One region of the Corynebacterium sp. UMB8791 genome, then DNA from elsewhere that is predicted to be linked to it. Evidence: riboswitches for the same ligand, from Rfam matches in the RefSeq annotation. Region 1 holds a riboswitch; the other holds the start of a gene.

Evidence for each region. Region 1 has a riboswitch for cyclic di-AMP ahead of ACXIUA_RS08785 (resuscitation-promoting factor Rpf1 domain-containing protein). Riboswitches for the same ligand answer to the same signal wherever they lie in the genome.
Region 2: it holds a riboswitch for cyclic di-AMP, as region 1 does, so the genes downstream of both, ACXIUA_RS01320 (C40 family peptidase) here and ACXIUA_RS08785 (resuscitation-promoting factor Rpf1 domain-containing protein) in region 1, are expected to answer to the same signal.

Annotation. Positions count from the first base shown of each region.
Region 1 covers NZ_JBSZCG010000134.1:1,000-8,877, reverse strand. The annotation lists gene ACXIUA_RS08790 (hypothetical protein) at 1-71, shown strand, start outside; gene ACXIUA_RS08785 (resuscitation-promoting factor Rpf1 domain-containing protein) at 192-842, opposite strand; cyclic di-AMP (ydaO/yuaA leader) riboswitch at 854-1,027, opposite strand; gene ACXIUA_RS08780 (cold-shock protein) at 1,265-1,648, shown strand; gene ACXIUA_RS08775 (DUF2771 domain-containing protein) at 1,652-2,158, opposite strand; gene ACXIUA_RS08770 (glutaminyl-peptide cyclotransferase) at 2,169-2,954, opposite strand; partial or broken gene ACXIUA_RS08765 (DUF3027 domain-containing protein) at 2,993-3,574, shown strand; rRNA gene rrf (5S ribosomal RNA) at 3,572-3,688, shown strand; gene ACXIUA_RS08755 (GNAT family N-acetyltransferase) at 3,835-4,341, opposite strand; gene ACXIUA_RS08750 (DUF3239 domain-containing protein) at 4,472-5,122, opposite strand; gene ACXIUA_RS08745 (DNA repair helicase XPB) at 5,133-6,785, opposite strand; partial or broken gene ACXIUA_RS08740 (helicase-associated domain-containing protein) at 6,802-7,878, opposite strand, start outside.
Region 2 covers NZ_JBSZCG010000051.1:971-21,816, reverse strand. The annotation lists gene ACXIUA_RS01380 (branched-chain amino acid aminotransferase) at 1-695, shown strand, start outside; gene ACXIUA_RS01375 (nicotinate-nucleotide--dimethylbenzimidazole phosphoribosyltransferase) at 703-1,701, opposite strand; gene ACXIUA_RS01370 (DUF3043 domain-containing protein) at 1,720-2,427, opposite strand; gene ACXIUA_RS01365 (HesB/IscA family protein) at 2,578-2,922, shown strand; gene ACXIUA_RS01360 (S41 family peptidase) at 2,999-3,991, opposite strand; gene asnB (asparagine synthase (glutamine-hydrolyzing)) at 4,005-5,927, opposite strand; gene ctaC (aa3-type cytochrome oxidase subunit II) at 6,364-7,458, shown strand; gene ctaF (aa3-type cytochrome oxidase subunit IV) at 7,476-7,907, shown strand; gene ctaE (aa3-type cytochrome oxidase subunit III) at 8,363-8,983, shown strand; gene qcrC (cytochrome bc1 complex diheme cytochrome c subunit) at 9,064-9,912, shown strand; gene qcrA (cytochrome bc1 complex Rieske iron-sulfur subunit) at 9,909-11,129, shown strand; gene qcrB (cytochrome bc1 complex cytochrome b subunit) at 11,129-12,748, shown strand; cyclic di-AMP (ydaO/yuaA leader) riboswitch at 13,284-13,457, shown strand; gene ACXIUA_RS01320 (C40 family peptidase) at 13,470-14,213, shown strand; gene ACXIUA_RS01315 (C40 family peptidase) at 14,339-15,385, shown strand; gene ACXIUA_RS01310 (glycosyltransferase family 4 protein) at 15,391-16,536, shown strand; gene ACXIUA_RS01305 (ROK family protein) at 16,548-17,519, shown strand; gene ACXIUA_RS01300 (lysophospholipid acyltransferase family protein) at 17,512-18,252, shown strand; gene ACXIUA_RS01295 (polyadenylate-specific 3'-exoribonuclease AS) at 18,442-18,954, shown strand; gene ACXIUA_RS01290 (class II 3-deoxy-7-phosphoheptulonate synthase) at 19,041-20,429, shown strand; partial or broken gene ACXIUA_RS01285 (protein kinase domain-containing protein) at 20,467-20,846, opposite strand, start outside.

The DNA of each region.
Region 1 (7,878 bases):
ACGAGCTCGTGCTCCCACTCCCAGCGGAAGAAATCGGGTACGTCCACCCAACGACGCGAATCAACCGCTAAGCGTTCAACCTTTCGGCCAGCCCTGAAAGAGTGGGCTGGCCAGTCCCTATGCCCCTTTCATAAAGCAAAACAAACGTGCCCGCCACAAGCTTTCTGTGGCGGGCACGTTCTATTGAGTGCTTAGCGGTTCAGCAGTGCTGCGCCGATAGCGGCGAGATCGCCCGAGCGAACAGCGTCGATCAGTGCAGCGTTCTGGCTGTAGAACGCATCGTAGTTCGCGCGGTTCGCAGCGTAGGACTGCTGGATGTGCGCCGGAATCGCGAAACCATAGTTGCTCAGGGAGCTGCCGAGCTGACGGTACAGGGCGTCAACTGGGTTCTCTGCCTGGCGCTGGGCTGCGTCCGGGGATGCAACGGCGGCGCTTGCAGGAGCAGGTGCCGGTGCGGCAGCCTGTGCGTCGCGATTCGTCGCAGCGGAGTTCAGTCCAAGGCGAGCGGAGCATGCAGGCCATGCGCCCCAACCCTGCTGTGCCAGGGTGCGCTCTGCAACGATGATCTGCTGCTCACGGGATGCCAGGTTCGCGGTTGGAGCGAACTGGCCGCCACCGAATGCCTGCCAGGTGGACGCGGAGAACTGCAGGCCGCCGTGGTAGCCGTTGCCGGTGTTGATTGCCCAGTTGCCGCCGGACTCGCACTGTGCGAGACGGTCCCAGTCGGAGTCAGGCGCTGCCGTGGCCTCTGGGGCCATCAGTCCAGCGAACGCCGCGGTTGCGGCTGCGCCGGCGAGTGCCTTCTTGGTCAGGGAAGTGGTCTGCTTGGAATGGCGTCCCATTGAAATACGATGTCCTCTCTTGTTGTCGCTTGCGAAGTAAGCTGTCGGGTTCGGGCTGAGGTGCCCGGTTGCAGTAGCAACTTCACCCCAAGGAAGCTCCGGGAGGGAGTTTCCGAAGGTTGGGTCCTCCGCTTCTGTTCCTTGTGTAATTGTGCGAGGCGAACAGAACTCAGCGTGCCTCGTTTTCTTGCTGCGGGACAGCCTAACGCTTTATAACGATTTAGTCACGCTCCGGGCACTTTTTGGGGTCGGTGTCGCGGATGTGGGGAGGCAGGTAGGGCCGTTTGGCCTGTTCACGAGCAAAATTAGCGCGAATGTGATTTGTGGCACTTTCTTTCGTGTTGGGGCTCGAACGGGCGATACGACTATGATGGATAGCCACTGCTGAGTCTGCATAGAGAACAGAGAAGGAACGAAGACTAATGCCAATTGGAAAGGTGAAGTGGTTCGACGCCGACAAGGGCTTCGGCTTCGCATCCAACCCTGGAGACGACGACGTATTTATTTCTAAGTCGGTGCTCCCGGATGGTGTGGATGAGCTTGTGCCTGGACAGCGCATCGAGTTCGACTTTGCCGCAGGCCGAAAGGGCCCGCAGGCGCTGCGCGTCGCCATCTTGGAGACGCCGAAGCGTCGCCCCGTGCACCGTAGGAAGCCAGAAGAACTCGGAAGCATGCTTGCCGATGTGATGACGCTCATCGAGTCCGACGTGCAACCGGCGTTGACGGCTGGGCGCTACCCTGAGCGCAAAGAGGCTCGACAGGTTGCGGGCATCCTGCGCGCAGTGGCGAAGGAGCTTGACGCCTAAGCGTTATTCAAACGCGACCGACCATGTGGCGACCACCGGGATTTCTTCCCCGTGGTCGTCATTTTTTACGGCCAGCGTCGAGACTTCAGCAACGAGGAGTTTTGCCCCGCCTTCTTTGACGGCAGGAGCGGTCTCTTCGGTGGTCTCGCCAGCCTGGTGGAGGCGCTCCTCGTTGGCGGAGGGGTCGTCGTAAATGAGGAGGAGGCGCCAGCTGCCCGCAGCGATGTCTGGGTCGATGCGGAATTTGAGTTCGTCGGAGCCACCACGTGTGAGTGCCGGTGGCTCACCGCCGTCACATTGTTCATCGAGGGGGCAGAGCGTGTAGGGGGCGATCTCGTGCTCGCCGTCGGATGCAGTGACGTGAATCCGAAGGTCTTCTACGGGAAGACCTGGCTGCGAGCGCTGCCAGGTCATGAACGCGTACACCCCAGCGAGCAGGATAGCGACGGCGAGAACTGTCGCACCGAGTTGGAGTGCAAGGCGAGAGGAAGCACGGCGGGAAGCAGTCATGAGCGAAATTCTACTGGGACGGGACCAGCCGGACGCGGTAGAGGTCAGGCCAACGCTTGCCGGTGAGGTAAAACTCGTCGGTGCCAGGGATATGCGCGATCCCGTTGAGCACATTGTTTATGTCTTCGTCGGCGTTGTTGGGAAGAGACGACGCATCGATCCTGGCCGTGACGTGGCCGGAGGTGGCGTCGATACGCACGATGTCGGTGGTTGTGAAGATGTTTGCGTAGACGTCGTCGCCGACGCACTCCAACTCGTTGAGACCCTCGACGGGTTTGCCTTGGTCGGTGACTTCGAACCGCGCAAGCTCGGCGAGCGTGTCCGGGTCCATGCGGCGCAGCTCGGCGGAACCGTCGGAGAAAATAAGTGCATCATCGGTGGCGCACAGCCCCCACCCTTCGCCGTCGTAGTGGGCGGTATCGACAGTTGCTAGGGACGCTGCATCGCGGCGAAACGCGGTGCCCTCCTGCCACGTCAGCTGCCAAACCGAATCTCCGACGCGGGTCATGCCTTCGCCGAAGAACACGTCCGGCAAGGCAACCTCGCCCAACACGTCGCCTTCTGTCGTGAGCCGATACATGCCGGACGCTCCATATTGGCCGGTACTGACGAGGAGCGTGCCGTCCTCATCGACTTCGAGGCCCTGGGTGAACAGGGCAGGGTCGTAGTCGTAGCGTTGTACGATTTCGGGTTTCAGCTGCTCCACCTCGGTGGCAGCTTCATCGCAACCACTCACGGTGAGCAGCACCAAAGGACACATCAGGATGGACCAAAACCGTCGGGAGTGAACACGCATACGTCCATCATGCAGCATTTCCCCAGAAATGGGCCATAATGGAGAGCGTGTCTCAGAACAAGAACTCTTCACCACTGCTGAGCGACAAAGCAATTGAGGTCGCGCGAGAGGCCATCCTCGAGATCGCGGAAGGCGAGGTCGGCGCGCACATCGGTGTCGCTGGGCTCTCGAGCAACGTGGCCACGCACCGCTTCGAAGCGAGCGTGCCTGGCTACAACGGGTGGGAATGGAACGCGGTCGTCGCGTGTGCCACGGGCTCAACATGGGTGACCGTCAACGAGGTCGCGCTCATGCCGGCTCGCGACGCGCTGCAGGCGCCGGACTGGGTGCCGTACTCCGAGCGTCTTCGCCCCGGCGACCTCGGCCCCGGCGACATCATGGAGCCAGCGCCTGACGACGAGCGCCTGACCACAGACTCCTTTGCAAAGGATGCAGTGACGTTCCCAGGCAGGGAAACTGACCACTACCTCACGCAAGAAGGCCTCAATGCGGCGAAGACGCGGTGGCGGAAGGGCAAGTTTGGCCCTAATTCTGCGTTCGCCGAGCAGGCAACGCTGCACTGCCGGACCTGCGCGTTCTACATTCCAATGGAGCACCCAGTGGGGGAGAACTTCGGAGTGTGCACCAAGGCGGCGGGGAAACGCCCGGTCCCTTTCCGAACCCGGTTAGCTAAGCCCGCCCGCGCTGATGGTACTGCACCTGGGAAGGTGTGGGAGAGTAGGTTACCGCCGGCCTATAACTTCATTTTCCTGTGTGTGGTGAGTGTGTGTTGTTGTGGCACATACTCACCACATTTTTTTGTGCACCCCCACACAACAAACAAACGGGGATGTATCTAGAGAGGCTCGCGTCGAGAACCCCGCCGCGTTGAGCCCAGAATTCAGGAGAGGCGGTAGACCTCGTAATCGTTCGGTACACCCGCACCATGGACGTGCTGGAATCCGAGCCTCAATGCTAAACCGATCGATGCCTCATTAGTGGGGTCGATGATAGCGATGACTGGAAGCTGCGGGAAACGTTCCTGTGCATTGGCAATCGCCGCAGATGCAGCCTCCTTTGCGTATCCCTGGCCCTGAGATTCAGGGGCGAATCGGTAATATAGGTTGAGTACCTGTTCACCGGCTTCCTCACTGTGGCGTACTCCAGTAAACCCGATGGTTGTTCCGTCAAGCGTGGACACTACGTAGTAGCCAAGACCCTGTTCATCCCAGTTTTCTTGCCATGTGCTTGCCAACTCCTCTGCCTCTTTGCGGTTTTTCATCGCGAGGTCGGGACGGTGTTGATAGGTGCGGGCGTCGGCGTGGATCCTAAAAATGGCGTCTATATCTTGGTCCGTGGGAGGAGTGAGGATAAGGCGAGGGGTGCGAAGGGGAAAAGCATCGTTCATCTTGGAATCTCCGTTCAAAGTGTTAGGCCTCTCAGGCTACCTGGCCTCAATGGCTGAGGCATGGTGCAAGCAATACGCCCCAGGGGACATAAGCATTCCCTGGGGCGTACGCAGAGGCGAGGATGTCGGCCTAAAAAGCTATGAGCTCATTTCTAGACTTCTTGACTAGATCCTCGTCGCGGATAGCTTGCTTGAGGGCGCGCCACTGATCGTCGGGGATGTAGTCCGTGGCTTGTTTGATAACTTCCTCTGAAGGGGTGCCCCACGCGATTGGCATCGGAGTAATCGTTGCCCAGTGTGCCTTGTCGCGGGATGTGCGCTGGCCTCCCACAGCGACGCACGGAACTGCAGCGCCAACCTTAGGAGTGACGCCGGGGATCCGTTGCACCACAGTTGAGGTGAGCGCCCACTCGGCAGGGGACTGCTGGTCAACGACTGTGTTTACTAACGCGGTGAGGGTAACTGTGGTGCCCTTGTCATCGGTGATGACAGCGGGAGAGAGGGGGTTGGCGTCGTAAATTGCTTGGGTACGTGGAACCGCGCGAGGAATAGCAAGACCGACGATCAGCATGATGGTGCCGAAAAAGATAAGGGAGAGGGATCCGAGTAGGCGCCAGGGGGAGGTCGGGTCGACGAGGAACCAGACTATGACGCCCGCGATGAGGCAGACGACGAACAGAGCGATGCTTGAGGTAACGAGGTTCTTGGTATTTCGAATAAGTTCGTTGTGTTCTTTGGCGTATTCTTCGTCGACGTTGAAGCGGAATGGTTGTTCAGTCATAGGCCACAGTCTATAGGCCGCGTTTGAGGTCTGAGGCATCCATGATGCGATAAGCGTAGCCCTGTTCGGCGAGGAAGCGTTGGCGGTGCATGGCGTACTCGGCGTCCAGGGTGTCTCGTGTGACCACGGTGTAGAACAAGACCTCACTGCTGTCCGGCTTGGGTCGAAGGAGTCGGCCGAGGCGCTGGGCCTCTTCCTGGCGGGAACCGAACGTGCCTGAGACCTGGATTCCCACGGCTGCCTGGGGGAGGTCGATGGAGAAGTTCGCCACCTTCGATACGACGAGGGTGCGGATTTCGCCCTGGCGGAAGCGCTCGAAGGCTTCTTCGCGGGCTTTGGTGCTGGTGCGGCCGTCGATGAGTGGGGCGTCGATCTGCTGCGCGATGTGGCGCAGGTGATCGACGTAAGCTCCGATGATGAGCGTCGGTTCGCCCTCGTGGCGGGCGAGAATGTCCTTGACCGTCGAGAGCTTGGCTGATGCGGTGGCGGCCAGGCGGTAGCGCTCGCGTGCGGAGGCCGTCGCGTAGCTGAGGCGCTCTTCTTCCGTGAGCGTGGTGCGGGCCTCGATGCATTCGGCGGTGGCGATGAAACCTGCCATTTCGAGTTCTTTCCAGGGGGCGTCGTAACGCTTGGGGCCGATGAGGGAGAAGACGTCGTCTTCGCGGCCATCCTCGCGGATGAGTGTAGCGGTCAGGCCGAGACGGCGGCGGGACTGGAGGTCGGCCGCCATGCGGAAAACGGGGGCGGGGAGGAGGTGGACTTCGTCGTAGATGATGAGGCCCCAGTCGGTGGTGTCGAAAAGCTCGAGGGCGCGGTATTCGCCTTTCGTTTTCCGGGTGACTACTTGATAGGTCGCGATGGTGACCGGGCGGATCTCCTTCTTTTCGCCGGAGTACTCACCGATTTCTTCCGGGGTGAGCGTGGTGCGGCGCAGCAGCTCATCGCGCCACTGCCGCCCGGCGACAGTGTTGGTAACGAGGATGAGCGTGGTCGTCTCTGCCTGCGCCATCGCGGCGGCGCCAACGATGGTTTTGCCCGCACCGCACGGCAGGACCACCACGCCTGAGCCGCCCTCCCAGAATGCTTGGGCGGCGTACTGTTGATAGTCGCGAAGCTCCCAACCGTCAAAGTCGAGCGCGATTGGGTGGGATTCGCCGTCGACGTATCCGGCGTGGTCCGCCACCGGCCAGCCCGTCTTGATGAGTTCTTGTTTGATGCGCCCGCGCGCGGACGGGTGTACGCCTACCGTGTGCTCGTCGAAGCGCTGGCCAAGAAACAGGATGATGTTCTTGTTGCGCGTAATCTCATCCAGGATTGGGGGCTCTTCCGTGGTGAGGATGAGCCCGCGTTGTGGATCGTTGAGCAGGCTGACGCGCCCGTAGCGCGCCATCGTCTCCGCAATGTCGATGAGGAGCGACTGGGGGACGGGGAACCGGGAATAGCGCTCGAGGACATCGATTGCGGTCTCGGCGTCGAAGCCGGTGGCGCGGGCATTCCACAGCGCAAGTGGGGTGATGCGGTAGGTATGGACGTGCTCGGGGGCGCGCTCGAGTTCAGCGAATGGGGAAAGCGCTGCGCGTGCTTTCGCTGCGTCCGGGTGCGCGATTTCAAGCAGTACGGTTTTATCGGACTGCACGATCAGTGGGCCGTCCCCAAACGTCATTGTTGGACCTTTCTTTCTACACCAGCGTCACAGTCGTGACGCGCCGCAGTGGTATGCGGATCACGCGCTGCGTGGCCGTGTCCTGCGCATCAATGACGCCGACACTCACCGTCAACGGGATGACCGTTAGGGTGTGCTGCGCGCCCTGCGAGTCCGCGTACTCAACCTTGACGCGGCGACGGGCGCGGGCTGCTGCACGAAGCATATCAGTCGTTGACGTTTCGCTGACCCCGGAAGGTTGGCTTGTATCCGAGTTGAGGGCCGCAACAATCTTATCGACGTCCTCTTCGCTCAGAGAGGCGGTTCTGGGAAGCGAGGACGGTGTTGCTCGCACCAGTGTTGGTTCCTCCGCAAGCGTGATGGAGGCGCCGTGGTCGTCTTCGGCGGTTGGCTGCAGGCCCGCGGCTTGCAACTCGTGGAGCAAGCGTGGCAGCGGAAGCGGGCTGACGGCGACGGTCGGCGCCAAGATCCGCAGATCGGCGTGCTCAGCCGCCACGGCGAGGAGGGCAGGGTCGGCGCAGCGGATGTAGCTCAGCGCGCTGCCGGCGCGGATTGCGCCGTGGGTGCGGGAGAGATCATCGATAAGGAAGGTGATGGCCTGCGGAACCTCGCCCATGATGTGCTGTTTAAACCATGTGTGCAGTGAGTCGGCGTCGTGCCCACGGTCGAGGGCGCGCTTCAGGGAGGCGTCGCTGATGCGCCACATGCTGGCAAGGCCCGGCGATTCAAGGTCGGCGATATCTTCGACGACGGCGGCGGTCGCCGCATCGAGCGGCCCCGGGGCGAGCAGTGTCATGTCGCCCTGCGCGATGAGTTGCGAGACCTCCGTGGGGACGAGCTGCTTCGTAGCCTCGACGACGTCGCCGTCGTTGAGAAGTGCTTGCAGGGGTGTCGACGCCGAGCTCCCCACGCCGCCAATCGCGCCGACGAATGCGGCTTCGGCGATGGTGGCGTCGATAAGTTGGGGTGAGAAATTCGCTGCCATGAGCGGTACGTGGAACAGTAATCGAGCCTCCTGGTCGGGGCCCGCGTACTCGACGATGCGCCTCCGGGCGTGCCTGACGTCGGGGTTGTGGGTGGGCTCGGAAAGGAG
Region 2 (20,846 bases), on a different contig from region 1:
CGCTGTACCTGCGTCCATTTATGATTGGCACCGAGAAGACGCTCGGGGTGAAGCCCTCGAGCACCTACACCTATTACCTCATTGCATCCCCAGCTGGCGCCTACTTCTCCGGCGGCGTCAAGCCCGTCAGCGTGTGGATCTCCGAGGAATACGTCCGCGCGGCGCCCGGCGGCACCGGTGACGCCAAGTTCGCCGGCAACTACGCGGGTTCCCTGCTCGCGCAAGCCGAGGCAGAAGAAAAGGGCTGCGACCAGGTTGTCTGGCTCGACGCCATTGAGCGCAAGTACATCGAAGAGATGGGCGGCATGAACCTCATGTTCGTCGAGGGCAGCGGGAAGGACGCGAAGTTGATCACCCCAGCACTGTCCGGTTCCCTCCTGGCTGGCATCACCCGCAAATCGCTGCTGCAGGTTGCGGAAGACCTCGGCTACAGCACCGAGGAGCGCAAGATCACGGTGGAGCAGTGGCACAAGGGCGCTGAAAACGGCACCATCAGTGAGACGCTTGCATGCGGTACCGCAGCGGTGATCACTCCGGTCGGGCGCGTGCTGGGCCGCCACGGTGAGTTCACCGTAAACAACAATGAGGCCGGCACCATCACCATGCAGCTGCGCGAGCGCCTGCGCGGTATCCAGGACGGCTCGGTCGAAGACGTCCACGGCTGGAACCACACGCTCGTCCCAGCCGAGAACTAGAGGGATCTCAGGCCGGGGCGCCCTCTGGGGCCTCCGGCCCGAGCACTGTAGTAACGAGCTCAGAAGCCAGGTTGATTTGCGGCAGCGCTGCGAGCGCGCCCACTCCCTGGTTGAGCGACAAGTCCAGTGCCAGCACCGGAATGATATCGAGGGCCTGGAGCACCAGCATCTGGGCGGGTTCCGGACTGAGCTGGCCCGCCATGATCCACTGCTTCGTGCCGGGTGCGAGGCGCTCGGCGGCGTAGGCGGCGACGGTGGCGTAGAGGCCGTCGAAAAGTACGGGGGTTCGACGAACCGCGGCCTGCGCGAACATACCGACAAGGAACGCGAAATCTGGCCCCGAAAGCTCGGCAAGGACGCGGGGGACGTCGTCACTAAAGGTGCGCACCCGGAACATGGCGTCCCGAATTGCCGCAACTTTCACTTTCCAGACGTTGTCGTCGATGCCCGAGCCGCGCCCGATGACCTTGACCGGCTCGGTGCGCGACAGCGCGCCATAGACGGCGGCGGCGACCGTCGAATTGCCGACGCCAATGTCTCCAGGAATGAACAGGTCAACTCCACTGTCTACGCCCTGGTCAACGACGCGAGCACCGTGCGCGACTGCCTGCTCGAACGCCTCGGGCGTCATGGCGGCTTGCCGGTCTATCGCGCCTGTCGGCAGCGTTAAGTAGTCATTAATCTGAATAATCGACGCGCCCGCGGCCTCCGCTGCAACGCGAGCGACACCGCCACCTGCCGCAATCTGCTTTACAGTGGTCCAGGCGGCGTCGTGTGGCTGCGCGGAAATATCGCGTGCTGCGACACCGTGGTTACCGGCGACAAGCACGCACTGCGGCTGACGGAACGCAACCGGGCGCGTACGGTTTTGCACCGAAGCGGTCCACTCCGCGATCGTTCCCACGCGACCGAGACCGCGCCCCTCCGGGCTGCGCAGTAGTTCGCGGGAAAGCTCGCGGCGCAGGGTTTCGCTTGGATGCTCAATCGGGTCGAATGCAACAGCCATGAAACGTCCTTTACCCAGTTAGTTCACGGTCTCGCCGATGCGCACCTGTGGCTTCGGCGAGCGCCACTTCCGCGGCTGCGACGCGCGGGAGAACGCGTACATACCAAGGCCGAAGCCGGTATCAGCCGTACCAGGGAACTTCGCGCGCACAGCGTTGTTCGCACGCTTGCCGATCAGGAATGCCTCACCAAGAATCAGCACGATAAACACCATCGGCAAAATAGCGATGGCGCCGGCGATCTCCGGGTACCAGGAGCCGATGAAGAGGATGAGGAACAGCAGGATCGCTAACGGCATCGCGTAGTTGTTCATGAAGCGGCGCGAATCTACCCAGTCGCGGACGAAGCGGCGGGTTTCGCCACGGTCGCGGTCCATGAGGTAGCGCTCGTCGCCAGCGTCCATCTTGGCTTGGACCTCGCGATTGTGCTTCTTCGCCTCTTCGCGCTGCTGCTTCTTGTATGCCTTCCACTCCTCCTTCGACATCGACTTCTTCAGCTCTTTATTCTTCTGGTACTGCTGAGCGGGAGTTGTCGCGTTGGGGTCGCGGACCACGCCGCGCTTAATCTCCTGATCAAGGCGCTTCGGCGTCGGCCGACCCTTCGGAGGGGTGTAGCCCTTCGGGTACTTCTTCGCGGGTTCCGCGTCGGTTTCGGGAGTCTCCGCTCGATTCGCTGCGGCAGCAGCGGCGGCTGGAGCCTCATCAGATTTCTGCCAAGGAAGTTTCACGCTATACAGGCTACAAGGCCGTCCCCGAAAGTGGGGAATAAGCGCCCGCTCCCATACGCTGTAGACGATGACGGTGTGATGCGAGTACGCTAGTGCCACACTCCGAAGCACGCATCTTGCGTGAAGATATTCGCTAAGCAAGGAGAAAGAATGACTGCACCTACCTCTGCCACGGGCGTGACCCTTACTGAAGCAGCGGCTGCAAAGGCGAAGGCTCTGCTCGACCAGGAAGGCCGCGACGACCTTTCGCTTCGCATCGCTGTTCAGCCAGGCGGCTGCGCTGGCCTGCGCTACCAGCTGTACTTTGACGACCGCGAGCTCGACGGCGACAAGGCTGACGTTGTCGGGGGTGTGCGCCTCGTCGTGGACAAGATGAGCGTGCCGTACCTCACCGGTGCAACGATCGATTTCGCTGACACCATCGAGCAGCAGGGCTTCACCATCGATAACCCGAACGCTGGCTCGGCCTGCGCGTGCGGCGATAGCTTCAACTAAGCAGTAGCTTTTCGACGCCAACACCCCGCGCCCACCTCATGATTGAGGGGAGCGCGGGGTGTTTCGTCTGCGTGGACTAGTTGCAACCGTGCTCGGTCGCAAGCCATTGCATCGCTTGCTCGAACGGCACATCGGTTTCGACGTCGGGCTGCACCGGATCTTCGGCGAACTCCTCGCCAGTGCGTGCCTTGTCCTTCGCGATAGTCAGCATTAGCAGGCTGCCGTCCGGGAAGTCGTACACCATATTGGCCGAGGCGTAGCCTGCGGTAGGGGAGCCGAAACTTTGTGAGCGCTCAAGTCCCCGGAACGACAGCATCGTGGCCTCGCCCGACGAAGCAGTGTCGCCATCGACTAAGACCGCCACCGGCGCATCCCACTTCCCGCCAGAAGTCGTGATCGGGGTGCCGCCGCCGGTCACCGAGTTCCCCTCAACCGTGACCTGCGTGGTGTTCGTCCGCGATACGAACTCGAGTGCCGTGCCGTCCGGCAACAGTGAGGAGAGGCCTGCGACCATTGGGCCCATGTCGCCACCGTCGTTGCCACGCAGGTCAACGACCGCCCCGCATGCCCCGGTATCACGTGCGGAAGCCAGGCCAGTCGCGAGCGTGTCTGCGTAGCCCTGCACATCATCGTGCCGATCGACGCCAGGCACGGTTGCCACCGCAACGCGGCCCTCGACGCTGACTGCGGCTTCCGACTTCTCTTCCATAGTCCAGCCGAGGTTAGGGTTACCAGGTTCAATCAGACGGGAGTGCTTCCCGCCAGCAGCTTTGACTGCGTCCTCGAGGGCGGGGTAAACGTCGTGAAGCGTATCAGCCTGCTTTGCGGCCTCCTTTGCGCGGGCCTTCGCCTCCTCGAACTCTGTTGAGTCGGCGTAGATGCCCTGCTCGGCGAGCGCGAGCACCGTCGCGCTATACCGCTTCGGCGTCTGTGTCCCCGCGAAACGAGCGGTGCCCGTCAGCATCGCGGTGAGCGTCGGACCGTAGACGAACGCCACGGCGCCAACTGCAAGCAGTAACGCGCTGAGCATCGCAACGATGGTGGTCAGTACTCGTTTCTTGGTCCACATGAGCAGGTCCTCCTTAAAGCTGAACCGGGTATTCCTTGTGCTCGATGCCCGGATCAATGCGATGCTCGACAAAAATGCCGTGCCAGATCATAAACGCAAGCACCGTCCAAAGGCGACGCGAATGATCGGAAACACCGTCACGGTGCTCCTTGAGCATCTCCAGCACCTGGTCCTTGGCGAAGATATGGTCGGTCTGCGAATCACGGATCGTGTCCTGCGCCCAACCAAAGAGCTCATCGCCGGCCAGCCAGTGGCGCATCGGAACAGGGAATCCCAGCTTCTTGCGGTGGAGAACATGCGGCGGAACGATCTGCTCCATCGCCTTACACAACGCGTACTTGGTGGTGCCGTGCGCGATCTTCTGGTCGTACGGAATCGTCTGTGCGACCTCAAAGACCTCCTTATCCAGGAACGGCACGCGCAACTCCAGCGAGTTCGCCATGTTCATCTTGTCCGCCTTGACCAAGATATCGCCGCGCATCCAGGTAAACAGGTCCAAGTTTTGCATCCGGGCAACTGGATCCATCTCTGTCGATGTGGCGTAAATCGGCGCGGTGACCTCGCGGTGGTCCCACTCGCGCTTCGCCCAAGGCAGCACACGCTGTAGTTGCTCGAAGTTAAAGGAACGAGCGTTACCGTAGTAACGGTCCTCCATTGGGGTCGTACCGCGTTCGAGTAAGCTCTTGCCCTTCATGCCTTCCGGCAGCACACGGCTTAGCCTGTTCAGTCCCCGTAGAAGAGGCGTCGGCAACTTCTCGAACGGCGCGAGCGACAGCGGTTCCTTATAGATGGTGTACCCACCGAACAGCTCGTCGGCACCCTCACCCGAGAGCACCACCTTGACGTGCTTGCGGGCCTCCTGTGCGACGAAGAACAGCGGGACAAGCGAAGGGTCCGCGACCGGATCATCGAGGTACCACATGATCTTCGGCACCGCGTCCGCGTACTCTTCAGGCGAGACAATCTTCACGATGTGCTCAACACCAATCGCCTCAGCGGACTCCGCAGCCACGTCTACCTCGGAGTAGCCCTCGCGCTCGAAGCCGGTGGTGAACGTCAGCAAGTTTGGATTGTGCCTCTTCGCCAGGGCCGCAATCGCTGTCGAATCAATGCCGCCCGAGAGGAAAGAACCGACGGTGACGTCCGCTCGCATATGCTTCTCGACGGAGTCTTCGAGCGCCTGAGCGATCCTGTCGTAAAGCTTCTGCTCTTGACCTTGTGGGATTTGCTGGGGCTTGAAGTGTGGTTTGAAGTAGCGCTCCGATGTGACTTCACCGCCAGGCGTCAGTGACACCGTGCAGCCAGACTCCACGCGTCGAATGCTCTCGTGCAACGTTTCTGGTTCGGGAACATACTGCAGGTCAACGTAGTGCTCGATAGCTCGCCGATCTAACTCGAGACCAATCTCCAGCTCTGGAGCCATTTCTAGGATGGACTTCTTCTCGGAGGCGAACACGGTACCGACCGGGGTAGTGGCGTAAAACAAGGGCTTAATGCCGAATTGATCACGTGCCGCGAACATACGCTGTGTCTCGGTATCCCAAATGACAAACGCGAACATGCCACGCAGGTGTTCGACAACCTTCTCTCCCCAGTGGTGGAAGCCAACAACGATTGGCTCACCGTCGCCCGAGGTATTGAAATCGTAGCCTGCCTCCTGCAGTTCCTCGCGAAGCTCGATGTAGTTATAAATCTCGCCGTTGAACGTCAGCGCGTAGCGCTCCGGATTCTCCTTCGGGCCCCAGCGTAGGGGTTGGTGAGAATGCTCGAGATCGATAATGGCAAGGCGGTTGAAACCAAAAACGGCGTGGTCGTCGTTCCAGGTGCCGGCGGCATCAGGGCCACGGTGATACATGCAGGGCAACGCACGTTCCGCGGCTTCCACGAAGCTTGCGGCATTGCTGTTTGTGGTGAGTAGAGCCAACAGGCCACACATAGACTTGAAAACCTCTCCTATATATAAGGTGTACGCAGCCGTGCGGAGTGCTGGGCCACGAAGCATTTCTTCCAATCAACAATAGGGTTTTCTGTAGGAGATGCGCGAACCAACGAAACCAGCGCCAAAATGCGGAAATTCTTCATCCTTTATTCGGTCCCCAAAAGGGGGCCAACTTATGGTTGAGCAATTTGAGTGAAAAATAAAGCTCTTACCAGGACGTTTGTACCGTTTTATGCAAAACCCGTTGAGTGCACGGCTTTTGCATACACGGTAAAAGACGTCAGCTGACTACGAATGCTTACCTCGACTCAAAATCTAAAGAATTCAGAGGCGCTGCGCCTTATCCACTATTCTGACGGAGTAACAATGCTTGGGCGCACCTGTTTGTGCGTCCTGCCGTAAACAGCGAGTGTGGACAGGAAGGCAGACACACGTGGAAAAGGTAAAGGACCGCAACTTCGCGAAGAAAATCGCAGTTGCCGGATCGCTCCTGCTGGGCGGTCTCGCGCTGACGGGCTGTGAGGTTGCACCGCCAGAGGCGCTCTCGAAGGTGCTGGATATGGGTTGGCCAGATCCTGTTACCCCTGAGGGTGAGCAGATGTACAACTTCTGGGTATGGACCTGGGTTGCAGCATGGATTATCGGCATCATCATGTGGGGCTTGTTCCTCACTGCGATCTTCAAGTGGAACGCGAAGAGCCAGGAGAAGCGCGGCAAGTCTGAGTTCCCGAAGCAGCTCCAGTACAACGTGCCGCTGGAACTTGTGCTGACGATCATTCCGATCGTCATTGTTATGGTGCTCTTCTTCTTCACCGTCCAGGCGCAGACGAAGACTACAGCCCTCGGCAAGGACCCGAAGGTGACGGTTGACGTAACCGCATACCAGTGGAACTGGAAGTTTGGCTACGCAAACGTTGACGGCGAGTTCACCTCTAACGGTCAGGCATATGACGGTGTTGACACCGAGCGTCAGGCCAAGGCCGAGGCAACGAAGTACGACGACGAGAATATTAAGAACCCGAACCCGATCCACGGCACTTCTACCGGTGACCTCTCGTACCTCAATTTCAATGAGATTGAGACTCTCGGTACTACCGAAGAGGTTCCGGTGCTCGTCCTGCCAACCGATCGTGCGATTGAGTTCCGCCTTGCGTCCGGTGACGTGAACCACGCATTCTGGGTTCCTGAATTCCTCTTCAAGCGTGATACCTACGCTCACCCAGAGGTGAACCAGCAGCAGCGTGCATTCCAGATTGAGAAGATCGATAAGACTGGCGCATTCGTTGGTCGCTGTGCCGAGATGTGCGGTACTTACCACTCGATGATGAACTTCGAGGTTCGTGCCGTGACCCCAGAAAAGTTTGCTCAGTACATTCAGTTCCGTATTGACAACCCTGAGGCGCCAAACTCCGATGCGCTCGCATCCATCGGCGAAGCGCCGTACGCCACCTCCACACGTCCGTTCGTGTCTGACCGCCACGGCACCCGCGACGGCAACAACACCAACGACCCTAACGCGACGGTATAGAAAGAGAAGGCAGAGAAATGGCAACTGGTTCAAAAGTTTTCTACGCAATCGGTACCTTCCTGGCGCTGATGGCAGTCTTCTACATGATCAGCACAGCGTGGATTGGCGAAGATGCTTACCTCTACGGGCTCGAATGGGTCGGTGGCGTTGGCTTAGTTCTCGCTACTGCGCTCTGCTTCATGCTCGCCGTCTACCTCGACATCACCGAGCGTCGCATGGACGTTGTTCCGGAAGACTGGGAAGAGGCAGAGGTTGAAGATGGCGCAGGCGTGCTCGGCTTCTTCTCGCCAAGCTCCATCTGGCCGTTCGCAATGTCTGGTGCGGTTATGTTCCTCGGACTCGGAATTGCATTCTGGCAGCTGTGGCTCGTCGTGTTTGGCGCAGTATTCCTCGTGTGGACCACTACGCAGCTGAATCTCCAGTACGGTATCCCGCGCGAGAAGCACTAAAGATTCGCTGACCTCCCCGCCTTCGGGAGGTGTCGGCGAAAACTGATCCCCTTCAGCTAAGGCTGAAGGGGATTTTTGCTTGCTATTTTCATCCTTTCGGTTGAACTCATTCGTAACACTTGGGGGTCATACGAAAGTAGGTCTGCAGTCGGAAACGGCAGCGGTGGAATGTGAGTCCCATCACTATTGGGAACTTTTGAAACACCGCAAAGAGTCGATGAAAAAGAATCCTGGATTGCCTAAAAATCAGCCGAAAGTGAGCTGAATGAAGTCGAGAAAGTTGTGACCTGCATTGATGTAGTCGGATGAGTGGCTAGAAAAGTTCCCGGTATCGCAGAAAGTTATTTCCTTCGAGCGCTATTAGGCCAGAAAAGGCAGGTTAGCGCGAAATCTGCCGAAAAGTTTGTGGGTGAAAGGAGATGACTTTGACCCAAAAACAGGGGATAATCACATGCGTGACGACCGCAATTTCTAACCAAGGTATGGCGACACCGCAGAATCGTGTCCCGGCGCTGAACCGACCAAACATGGTCAGCGTTGGCACGATCGCGTTCCTCGCCCAAGAGTTGATGTTCTTTGCCGGTTTGTTCGCGATGTATTTCACCTCGCGTGCAAACGGTATGACCGCAGGCGACTGGGATAACCAGACGGCACACCTGAACGTGATGTTCGGCTTGATCATCACGATCGTGCTTGTGTCTTCTTCCGTGACTTCTCAGTTCGGCGTATTTGCAGCAGAAAGGGGTGACGTTTTTGGGCTCCGCAAATGGTTCACGGTAACTATCGCGCTTGGCGTTGTCTTCCTCGGACTCGTGGCTTTCGAGTGGGGAGAAATGATCATGCACGGCGTGACCATTCAGGCGAGTGTCTTCGGGTCAGTGTTCTTCATCATCACTGGCTTCCACATGGCGCACGTGACCGCCGGCATCATTGCCTTCGTGGTTGTGCTGCTCCGCGTATCTAAGTCGAAGTTCACTCCGGCACAAGCTACTGCAGCAATGGTGACCTCTTACTACTGGCACTTTGTTGACGTAATTTGGGTCGGCGTCTTCATTACTCTGTATATCGTTCAATAGGTATCTGATACGTAGAGTCGCCGTCGAAATGACGGAAGGCCATTTATCTGTATTAGACACTGACGCTCAAAGGGAACAAGATGGAAAAATCACCTAAGAAAAAGCGCAGTCGGCGCAAGGCGCAGCGCACCTTTGCTGGTGCAGCAGCCTTGACGCTCGGCCTCACGGGTGCGGGTTTCCTCGCATCGGCGCTTGCCCCGAACGCGCAGGTCGCTACTGCGCAAAAAGATGACCAGGCAATGATTCAAGAAGGCAAGGACATTTACGACGTCGCTTGCATCACTTGCCATGGCGCAAACCTCCAGGGTGTTGAAGGCCGCGGCCCGTCCCTGATCGGCACCGGCGAAGGTGCTGTGTACTTCCAGGTCAACTCCGGACGTATGCCGATGATGTCGAATGACGCTCAGGCTGAACGCAAGCGTCCTCGTTACACCGAGTCCCAAGCACTGGCACTGGCTGCCTATGTTGCTGCCAACGGTGGGGGACCGGAGCTGGTGTACAACCCAGACGGTTCACTCGCGAAGGAAGAGCTTCGCGGTAAGAACTACGATGGCCAGATTCAGGCTGGCGACGTCGCACGTGGCGGCGAGCTCTTCCGCTTGAACTGCGCGTCTTGCCACAACTTCACCGGCCGCGGTGGCGCACTATCTTCTGGTAAGTATGCGCCGGAGTTGGACCCTGCGAATGAGCAGGAGATCTACCAGGCGATGCTGACTGGCCCGCAGAACATGCCAAAGTTCTCGGATCGCCAGCTCAGCGCCGACGAGAAGCGCGACATCATTGCGTTTATTAAGTCCTCGAAGGAAACCCCAAGCCCTGGCGGTTACGCCCTTGGTGGCCTTGGCCCAGTTTCTGAAGGTATGGCTATGTGGATGATCGGCGTAACGCTCGTTGCTGCCGCAGCTATCTGGATTGGATCGCGCTCATGAGTGAAGTAAACAAGAACTACACATCCCAAGATTTGGACCGCATGAATAATGCGGAGCTCGCTGCTCTGGGCACGGAACTCGACGACGTCACCGTTGCGTACCGCAAGGAGCGGTTCCCAGTTGATGGCGACCCACGCGAGAAGTCTTCCGAGCTCGGAATCAACATTTGGTTGATTATTTCGGTGCTCTGCGGAATCGCGTTCCTCGGTGTCTATCTCTTCTGGCCATGGGAGCCACGCTTCCATGGCGATGAAGGACTCTGGGTTTACACGCTTTACACGCCACTGCTCGGCCTTACTTCTGGTGTCGGTTTTGCCGCCCTGGGTATCGCGATCGTCCAGTACGTGAAGAAGTTCATCCCTGAGGAGATCTCCGTACAGCGTCGTCACGACGGCCGCTCTTCCGAATTGGACCGTCGCACGACGACCGCTCTTCTGAATGATGCCTGGGAGACTTCCACCCTTGGTCGTCGTAAGGCAATGAAGGGTCTGCTTGGCACCGCTGGTGTTCTCGCCGGCCTCATGGTCGTTGCACCCCTCGGTGGCATGATCAAAAACCCGTGGAAGAAGCGCCACGACCTTAACTACTTAGGTGATGGCACGCTTTGGACACACGGGTGGACCATGCAGGAGAAGGGCGTCAAGGTTTACCTCGGTCGCGACACTGGCGCGATCGCCGAGCTGCACGAAGGCGTAGCTGGCTCGCACTACTCCACGGCAGGTGTTTCCCGCCTGGTGCGTATGCGTCCAGAAGACCTCGCTGCTGCTTCCATGGAGACGGTATTCCCGCTCTACCCGGAGGATGTCAACGATGGTGACATTTACGACCCAGAGCGAGACGTATACGAACATCACATGCACTCGCTGCATGGCCCTCGTAATGCAGTTATGCTGATCCGCCTCCGCTCGGAAGACGCACGCCGCGTCGTTGAGCGTGAAGGTCAGGAAGATTTCCACTACGGGGATTACTACGCATACTCCAAGATTTGTACGCACATTGGTTGCCCGACCTCGCTTTACGAAGCGCAGACGAACCGCATCCTTTGTCCGTGCCACCAGTCGCAGTTCGACGCACTGCAGTACGGCAAACCGATCTTCGGACCGGCTGCCCGTGCTCTGCCTCAGCTTCCTGTGACTGTTGACGAAGACGGTTACCTCATCGCCAACGGAAACTTCATCGAGCCCGTCGGCCCGGCATTCTGGGAGCGTAAATCCTAATGAGTACTAAACTTGCACAAGCCGCGGACAACGTTGATTCGCGGTACACGGTAGCCGGTTTCCTCCGGCCACAGTTGAATAAGGTCTTCCCGAGCCACTGGTCTTTCATGCTCGGTGAGATGGCGCTGTACAGCTTCATTATCTTGCTGCTGACAGGTATTTACCTCGCGCTGTTCTTTGACCCTTCCATTACGAAGGTGATCTACGACGGCGGGTACCTACCGCTCAACGGCGTGGAAATGTCACGCGCGTACGCCACGGCTCTGAATATTTCATTCGAGGTCCGCGGTGGCCTGTTCGTTCGTCAGATGCACCACTGGGCTGCGCTGATGTTCATGATGGCGATGTTCGCCCACATGATGCGTATCTTCTTCACCGGTGCGTTCCGCCGCCCACGTGAGGCTAACTGGGTCATCGGCGTTACCCTGATTCTCATCGGCATGGCCGAAGGCTTCATGGGTTACTCCCTGCCAGACGACCTGCTCTCTGGTGTTGGCCTCCGTATTATGTCCGCCATCATTGTTGGTATCCCGATCATCGGTACCTGGATGCACTGGGCAATCTTCGGCGGCGACTTCCCGTCTGACCTTATGCTGGACCGCTTCTACATCTTGCACGTTCTGATCCTCCCGGGCGTGATCCTGGCTCTGATCGCAGCGCACCTGCTGCTCGTCTGGTTCCAGAAGCATACCCAGTTCCCAGGCCCCGGCCGTACGGAGAACAACGTTGTTGGCATCCGCATTATGCCGGTCTTCGCAGTCAAGGCGATCGGCTTCATGATGGTTGTCTTCGGTGTCCTCGCTGCTATGGCTGGTCTGACCACCATCAACGGCATTTGGAACATCGGCCCATACAACCCGTCGCAGGTCTCTGCCGGTTCGCAGCCTGACGTTTACATGCTGTGGACTGACGGCGCAGCTCGTGTCATGCCAGCGTGGGAGCTCTACCTCGGCCCGTACACCATTCCGGGTGCCTTCTGGGTTGCCCTCATGTGTGGCGTCATGGTCGTCCTGCTGATCAGCTACCCGTTCATCGAAGCGAAGGTGACCGGTGACACGGCGCACCACAACCTGCTGCAGCGCCCACGTGACGTTCCAGTGCGTACCGGCCTCGGTGTGATGGCACTCGTGTTCTTCCTGTTGCTGACGATTTCCGGTGGCAACGACCACGTTGCTCACTTCTTCCAGATCTCGCTGAACGCGATGACCTGGTTCGGTCGCATCGGTCTCATTGTCTTGCCGCCGTTCGCATACTGGCTGACCTACCGTATCTGTGTTGGTCTGCAGCGTTCCGACCGTGAGGTTCTGGAGCACGGTATCGAAACGGGCATCATCAAGAAGCTGCCTAACGGTGCGTTTGTGGAGATCCACCAGCCGCTTGGCCCAGTCGACGAGCATGGACACCCAGTGCCACTCGATTACGCTGGTGCTCCGGTTCCGAAGCGCCTCAACCAGCTCGGCTTCGCTGACTCCGAGACCATCGGTAAGTTCAAACCTGCTGAGCTTGGCGTTTCCGAGCGCGTCCGGGACGCGCAGCGCGAGAACCACCATGAGGAGATCGAGACGTTGCGCAAGCTCGAGGAAACCAAACACCTCGATGACCGCAATGCTTCTGAATAGGCTCTAACACACTAGCGGTCGCTCAAGGCGCCCTGGTTGGTTGTACGAGAGTACAGCTGGCCAGGGCGTTTTTGTATGTCTGGTCAGTTCACTTTTGGAACCCAGCACCTTTATCTCACTCGTGCTATGACACAAGCCCACTTCAGGCTTCGTTCTGTTACGGCACTTGGTATAAATGCGGAGCAATGGCTCACCGCTTCACGTCTGAAGGCGGAGGAATTTGAAGCCATTTCGAAGCGTTATGGAAGCGTTACACAATATTAGTGAGTAATGTCACATAAGAGTGATTTAGTGCATTCTTACCAAATCGGCTCTCTGTGTACAGGTGAGGAAGGTTCGCAAAAGCGCAGGTAGAAGGTCATTCGTCAGGTTCGGTACATTGTGGCGCTCTGCTTGTAGTTCTCAGGAAAATTCGCGCGGAATGAGGGGAGGGAAAAATAACGGAACGATAACGGCCGTGTCGTTGGACAAAGATGTTTCCGTTTCGTAACCTAATCGAGACATTGCAGCAACAGCCGTTGAAAGCAAACAGTAAGTACATATAACGCCTAATTCCCTGAGCCTTAGTGGCTTCGGGAAGCCGGGGACCCAAGCAGGATTTTCTCTCTGGGGTGAATGCGAACGAGAGCGGAGTTTTCCGTGGAAGTCGTAAGGCTGGTTCTCTAGCCCAACCCGTCAGCTAACTCGGTCGGCAAAAGAGAAGATATGGAGTTTTACAATTATGGCTAAGCACCGTCGTCAGGCACACAGCACTGCACGTAACGTCGCGGTAGTGACCGCAGCAGCTGCAGGTGCCTCGCTGCTCTCGCCAATCTCTGCAGAGGCGGCTGAGGTTCGCGTCCCGAACTCGCCGGTAGCTGTTCAGGTCCCAGGTATTGAGAACGTGCCGGGCATCGCTGCGATTCCTGGCATCGAGGCTTGGATCCCATCCCTGGCAGGTCAGAAGTCCAATGCTGATGTCCCTACGGCAATTGCGCAGGTTCGAGCGGTTCCTGGCGTCAACAACGTACCTTCGTTTGGTGCATGGCTGGCAAACGTCGAGGCTCAGTTCAAGGCGCCAGTCGCGAAGGCATACTCCGCAAACGTTGCTGCGCCGGCAGTTGCTCCAGCGCCGCAGGTCTCCGCAGGTCAGCGCCTGGTCGATATTGCACGTACAAAGATTGGTGCTGCATACGTATACGGCGCTGCGGGCCCGAACGTGTTCGACTGCTCCGGTTTCACCTCCTGGGTATATGCGCAGGCTGGTAAGTCCATCCCTCGTACCTCGCAGGCGCAGGCGGCTGCGGGTACTCCGGTTCCGCTTGATCAGCTTCAGCCTGGTGACATCGTGGCTTACTACGGTGGCGCTTCCCACGTTGGTATCTACACCGGCAACGGCACCATCATTGATGCACTGAACACCAACGCACCGGTCGCTGAGCGTCCGCTGCACATGATGCCAGTGCACTCCGCTGTGCGCTTCTAAGCACGGTATTTATCGGCCGATCCAAACGATTGTGGTGGGGGTCGGCAGAAGAATTACAAGATTGTAACTTTAAGCCCCTCTCGCTATATTGGTGATAGTTTTTCTTGCCAGCGAAGGGGCTTTAAGTGGCTAAACACTCTTTACATGCGCGTCATGTTGCAAATGGGCGTTCCTGGGGGAAGCGCGTGGCGCTGGGTGCATCGCTCTCTGTCGTTGTGGGCAGTAGCGTTGCTGCTCCGTCCGCAGTAGCGGATGATGTCGAGGAACTGATTCATCAGGTTGATGAGCTTTCGCATGAGGTCACCGCAAAGGTAGAAGAGCTCAAGGGCGTCGAGGATGATATTGCCGCGAAGTCGGAGGAACTTGAGCGCTTGCAGTCTGACGCGGCGGATGCGCGTACCCAAGTCCAAGCTGCGAAAATCGCTCGTGATGATCTCCAAAGGGAAGTAGACCGCCTCGCTGCTTCCCGGTACCGCAACGTCCAGGCCGATGTGATCCTTACAACGCTGGACTCTGGTAGTCCCCAGACTGCTATTGACCGTGCTGCGTACCTGGATTCGCTGTCCCGCAAGCAGCAAAGCGTGCTCCGCGAGTACGAAGGCGCTGCCCAGGACGCGGCAACGAAGGCGAATGCTGCAAACGTAGCCCTTGCGGAAGCGCAGTATCTCCGAAATGACCTTGATTCAAAGCGTTCGAAGCTCGAGCGTGAGCGCGAGGCGCTGCAGGGACAGATTGAGGAGATTGAGGCGCGCGTCGATAATTTGTCGCCGGAAGCGCGTTCGTTGTGGGAGGGACGTCTGCACCCCGTTGATGCTGGCTCGTTGCCTCCGGTGGGGGATGGGGTTGTCGGTGCCGCGCTCGCGCAGGTTGGCAAGCCTTATGGCTGGGGCGCGACGGGGCCGTCGGCGTTCGACTGCTCTGGGCTCATGGTGTGGGCTTACGGGCAGAACGGTAAGGCGATCCCGCGTACCTCGCAGGCTCAGCTTGCTGGTGGCATGCCGGTGAGCATGGGGGATCTGCAGCCAGGTGACATTGTCGGTTATTACCCGGGAGTGACGCACGTTGGCATGTATATCGGCGACGGCATGGTTGTGCATGCCTCTGACTACGGTATTCCGGTTCAGGTTGTCCCGTTGAATTCGATGCCGGTCCAGGGCGCTGTCCGTTACTAGGCACCATGACTGTTTTATTGGTGACGAATGATTTCCCACCGACTGTCGGTGGGATTCAGTCGTACTTGCGGGATTATGTGCAGGAGGTCGTTCACCGTCGTGGGGCGCAGAGCATCATTGTGTTTGCCTCGATGCAGGATAAGGCGGCTGCTCTCGCATGGGATGCGGAACAGCCGTACACGATTATTCGTTGGCCTTTTCCGGTGATGTTGCCTACTCCTGCTGTCCGGAGGATGATGCAGCGAATTATCAGGGAACAGCACGTCGATACGGTGTGGTTTGGTGCTGCAGCTCCTCTTGGAGTGATGGGGGGTGCTGCGAAGCGTGCGGGTGCTTCGCGGGTTGTGGCAACGACGCATGGCCATGAGGTCGGGTGGTCAATGTTTCGCGTTGGTCGTCGACTGCTGCGAACGATTGGCGGTAGTGCCGATGTAATCACGTACATTTCGGAGTACACACTGGGGCGATTCAAGGAAGCGTTTGGTCCGAATCCTCAGTTCGTTGCGCTTCCCTCAGGCGTATCGACGTCCCGCTACGCGCCCGCAACGCAGCAGGAGAAGTTGGAGACCAGAGCTTCGTTCCGAATCGGCGCGGAGTCTCCGCTGATTGTGTGTGCGTCGCGTCTGGTGAAACGCAAAGGGCAAGACCGGTTGATCCGCGTCCTGCCGCGAGTGCGCCAGCGGGTGCCGGGTGCACAGTTGGTGATTGTTGGGGAGGGGCCGTATGCCCGTCGGCTTCACGCGATGGCGGAGGGCGTCGACGGTGTCAGGTTCACCGGGCGGGTCAGCGACGATGACCTGTGTCGAATCGTTGCGGCTGCAGACGTGTTCGCGATGCCGGTTCGTACCCGCGGCGGAGGCCTCGACGTTGAGGGTCTCGGGATTGTGTTTCTCGAGGCCCAGGCGTGTGAGGTGCCGGTGGTCGCTGGTGATTCGGGCGGTGCGCCGGAAACGGTGACGGACCACAGCGGAGTGGTCGTCGATAAGAATGATGATGCACTTGTCGAGGCGTTGGTGCGTCTGCTGCGTGATCCCCTGCTGCGGGAATCGATGGGGGAGGCGGGTCGACGCCATGTGCAGCGGGAGTTTTCGTGGCAGGTGTTGGGGGAGCGGTGTGAGAAATTATTATTTTCTCAGGCTCTCGGCGACTAGCATGGTCATGTATGTCTACTGAATCCAAGCTGACTGTCGGTTTTGATATCGGCGGGACGAATACTCGCGCAGCAGTGGTTGATGACTCTGGGCGCATCGTTGCATCGATATCTACTGGTACTCCGCAGACTGGTGATGAGCTTATCGACGTCATCGTCGATATGGTGCGGCAGCTGCAGCGGGAGTACGTGGTTGATGCTGTCGGCTTGGCTATCGCCGGTTTTCTTGACCCGGACTGCGAGATCGTGCGGTTCGCCCCGCATTTGCCGTGGCGCAACGACCAGCCGGTTCGGGCGCAGCTTGAGGAGGCTCTGGGGCTACCAGTCCGCCTTGAGCACGACGCGAACGCGGCAGCCTGGGGTGAATACCGATTTGGCGCAGCAAAGGATGCGGATATCTGGGTGTTCTTTGCCGTCGGTACCGGTATCGGCGCAACGCTGATGATTGATGGCAAGATTTACCGCGGATCGTTCGGCACTGCCCCCGAGTTCGGGCACTTGACTGTTGTGCCAGATGGGCGCGTGTGTTCCTGCGGTAAGCAGGGCTGCTTGGAGCGGTACGCCTCGGGCACGTCGTTGGTAGACTGTGCTTTGGAGGTCGCAGCGCACGGCGGTTTTAAGAAGTGCGGTTTGTACCGGAAAGTCGTCGATAAGCGGGCGACGGGCCATGACGTGATGGAGGCTGCACGCGAGGGCGATGAGCTTGGCGTGAAGGCGCTTGCGAGTTTTGCGGAGTGGCTGGGCCGTGGTTTGTCGATAGTGGCTGACGTTATGGATCCGGGCCTAGTGGTCCTTGGCGGTGGCGTGAGCGCCGACGCAGATCTCTTTATGGAAGATGCCAAGGATTCGTTGCGTCGTAACATGGTTGGCTCCGGGTACCGCCCTGTTCCGGAGATTCTATGCGCAGAGCTGGGCCCGCAGGCAGGTATGATCGGTGTCGCAGACTTGGCTCGTGAGGATCTAGCAGGGAGACACCGTGCATAACAAGTGGTATTCGGCGTTTAAAGCGTTGCTAGGTCCAGCGCTGCTCGTGTGGAATCGTCCCACGATTGAAGGCGCGGAGCATGTGCCAGACGAAGGCGGCGTCATTCTTGTCTCGAACCACCAAGCGGTGATGGATTCGTTCTATCTGCCGCTGATGCTGCGTCGGCAAATCACGTTTCCGGCGAAGAGCGAGTACTTTACGCAACCTGGCTTGAGGGGCAGGTTCAAGCGGTTTTTCTTTACCGCTGTTGGTCAGATCCCTGTGCATCGCGGTGATTCGAATGCGGGCGCGAACCTGCAGCAGGCTGCGCGCGAGGTGATTGTTGATCGCAACGACGTGTTCGGTATCTACCCGGAAGGCACGCGTTCACCGGATGGTCGGATCTACAAGGGGCGCACCGGTATGGCTCGTGTCGCGATGGACACGGGAGCGCCGGTGATCTTGGTGGCCATGATTGGCACCCGCGAGGCGAACCCGATCGGGTCGGTGCTTCCGCGCCCGGCGAAGGTCCGCATCAAGCTCAGCGAACCTATTGACCCGCACGCTTGGGCGACGGAGCACGGATTTGATCCGCACTCGCGGGAGGTGATGCGTCCGTTTACGGACTTCGTGATGCATAAGATGTCTGCGTTGTCCGGGTACCCGTACGTGGATGTGTATGCTTCGGACGTCAAAAAGCATCTGGAAGAGACGGGGCGCTATCCTGAGGGCGCCGAGCCCGAAGAGGATTAAGTAAGGACGTTTGATGGACCGGGACCTCGTTACTCGTATTGTGCTCGTGTGCTGCGCGGTGGGAGCGTATCTCGTCACGAGTGAACTTGAGATAGCCAGGAATGTGATTTCGCCGCTACTCGTACTGTTCGTTGCAGCGGTGATGTTTTGGCCACGCAAACCTGAGGGGCCGGAGGGTGAGGCGAACTAGTGCGTTACTTTTACGACACAGAGTTCATCGAAGACGGCTCGACCATTGAGCTAGTCTCCATCGGCATCGTCGCGGAGGACGGCCGTGAATACTACGCGGTGTCCAATGAGTTTGACGCCGCGCGTGCGAACCAGTGGGTGCGCGACAATGTCTTGGATAAACTGCCCGGTGCTGGTCACCCCGCATGGAAGTCGCGGGAGCAGATCCGCAGTGAGGTCTACGAGTTCTTGACGACGCCCCGCTCCGCCCCGGAGCTTTGGGCATGGGTGGGGGCGTACGATCACGTTGTGCTGGCGCAGCTGTGGGGTGACATGACCGGGTTGCCGAAGAACCTTCCGCGCTTTACTCGAGAGCTGAAGCAGTACTGGGAAATGGCGGGGCGGCCGAGGCTGCCACAGGTGCCGCGCGGGAACCACGATGCATTGGTAGATGCGCGCCATAACCTGAAGAAGTACCGCGTATGCGCGGAATATTTGCCGCTTGACCGGCTTGGCCGCGCGTCTAGATCGTGAGACGCGCGTTTCACACTTTGAGTCTGTGCAGGTATTCGCGCCGCAAAGTTGTGGTATTCGTCGCAGCTTCGTGCTAAACATTAAGTGTGAGTTGGACAGTAGATATCCCCAAAGAAGTTCTCCCCGATTTGCCACCGCTCCCGGGAGACCTCAATGCACAGTTCCAGGACGCGTTGTCGCGTGACGCGAAGCAGCAGCCGAGCTGGGACCGTCATGAGGCTGAGTATGTGCGGAAGATTCTCGAATCTGTACCGCCGGTAGTTCTTGCCCCAGAGGTTGAAGAACTCAAGCAGAAAATGGCGAAGGTCGCTAACGGTGAAGCGTTTTTGCTTCAGGGTGGTGACTGCGCGGAGACATTTGAGTCCAACACAGAGCCTCATATCCGCGCGAACGTGCGTACACTCCTGCAGATGGCGGCAGTGTTGACGTACGGCGCGTCGATGCCCGTAGTGAAGCTCGGGCGTATCGCCGGGCAGTACGCAAAGCCACGTTCATCCGATCTCGACGGCAACGGCTTGCCGAATTACCGCGGTGACATCGTCAATGGCGTCGAACCGACTCCGGAGGCGCGTCGCCATGATCCCGCTCGCATGGTCCGCGCGTACGCAAATGCGTCTGCGGCTATGAACCTGGTTCGTGCACTTACTGCGTCCGGTACCGCGGACCTGCACAACATCAACACTTGGAACCGCGAGTTTGTGACCAACTCTCCGGCGGGTGCACGCTACGAGGCGCTCGGCCGTGAGATTTCGCGCTCGCTTGCCTTCATGGATGCTTGTGGCGTGAGCGACGAACACCTCCGGACCTCGGAGATTTACGCCTCCCACGAAGCTCTGCTTGTGGACTACGAGCGCGCAATGCTGCGCCTCGCCGAAGACGATCAGGGGGAGACGCGGCTGTATGACCTGTCCGCGCATCAGCTGTGGATCGGCGAGCGCACCCGCGATCTCGATGACTTCCATGTGAACTTCGCCGCGATGATCGATAACCCGATCGGCATCAAGTTGGGGCCGACGACCACTCCGGAAGAAGCCGTGGCGTACGCGGATAAGCTCGACCCGAATTTCGAGCCTGGCCGTTTGACGATGGTGATCCGGATGGGGCACGACAAGATTCGCGAAGTGTTGCCAGGCATCGTCAACGCCGTCGAGGCATCTCGCCATAAGGTGATTTGGCAAAGCGACCCGATGCACGGCAACACGTTTACGGCGTCAAATGGTTACAAGACCAGGCACTTTGACAAGATTCTGGATGAGGTCCAGGGCTTCTTCGAGGTGCACCGTCAGTTGGGCACGCACCCGGGTGGCATCCACATTGAGCTGACCGGCGAGGCGGTCACCGAGTGCCTCGGCGGTGCGCAGGACATCACTGACGTTGACCTGCCAGGCCGCTACGAATCTGCCTGCGACCCGCGCTTGAACACTGAGCAGGCACTCGAGTTGGCCTTCCTCGTAGCGGAGATGTTGCGCTACTAAGATTGCGCGCGGCGGTGGCGCCTTAGGGCATCGGTAGGAGGATCTGCGGAATCTCGCCGTACATGCCGGACCCGAGCCACCAGCCGCCCACCGCAACCAAGCCTGTGCAGATTGCGCTGAACACTAGGAAAACTGCCAGGCCGATTCCCGAGCGGTTGCTCACCGGCTTGCGAGGTCGCGCCGGGGAAAGCGGGGCTTGCGGTGGAGCCGGGGCTGGCACCTGTGGTGGTGGCGGTGCAGGCGCCGGGGGCTGGACTGTCGGCGCATCCACACGTGTTCTCGGGGAATCATCTGTTGAATTCGGCCGGAGGCGAAACTGCGTGGGGTGAGCTGCGGCACGATTCGCTGCGGAATGCCTTGGTACGGGTACCGCGTAGGGTGGTAGCTCAAGCGCGTCCGCTACGTCGTTGAGCGCAG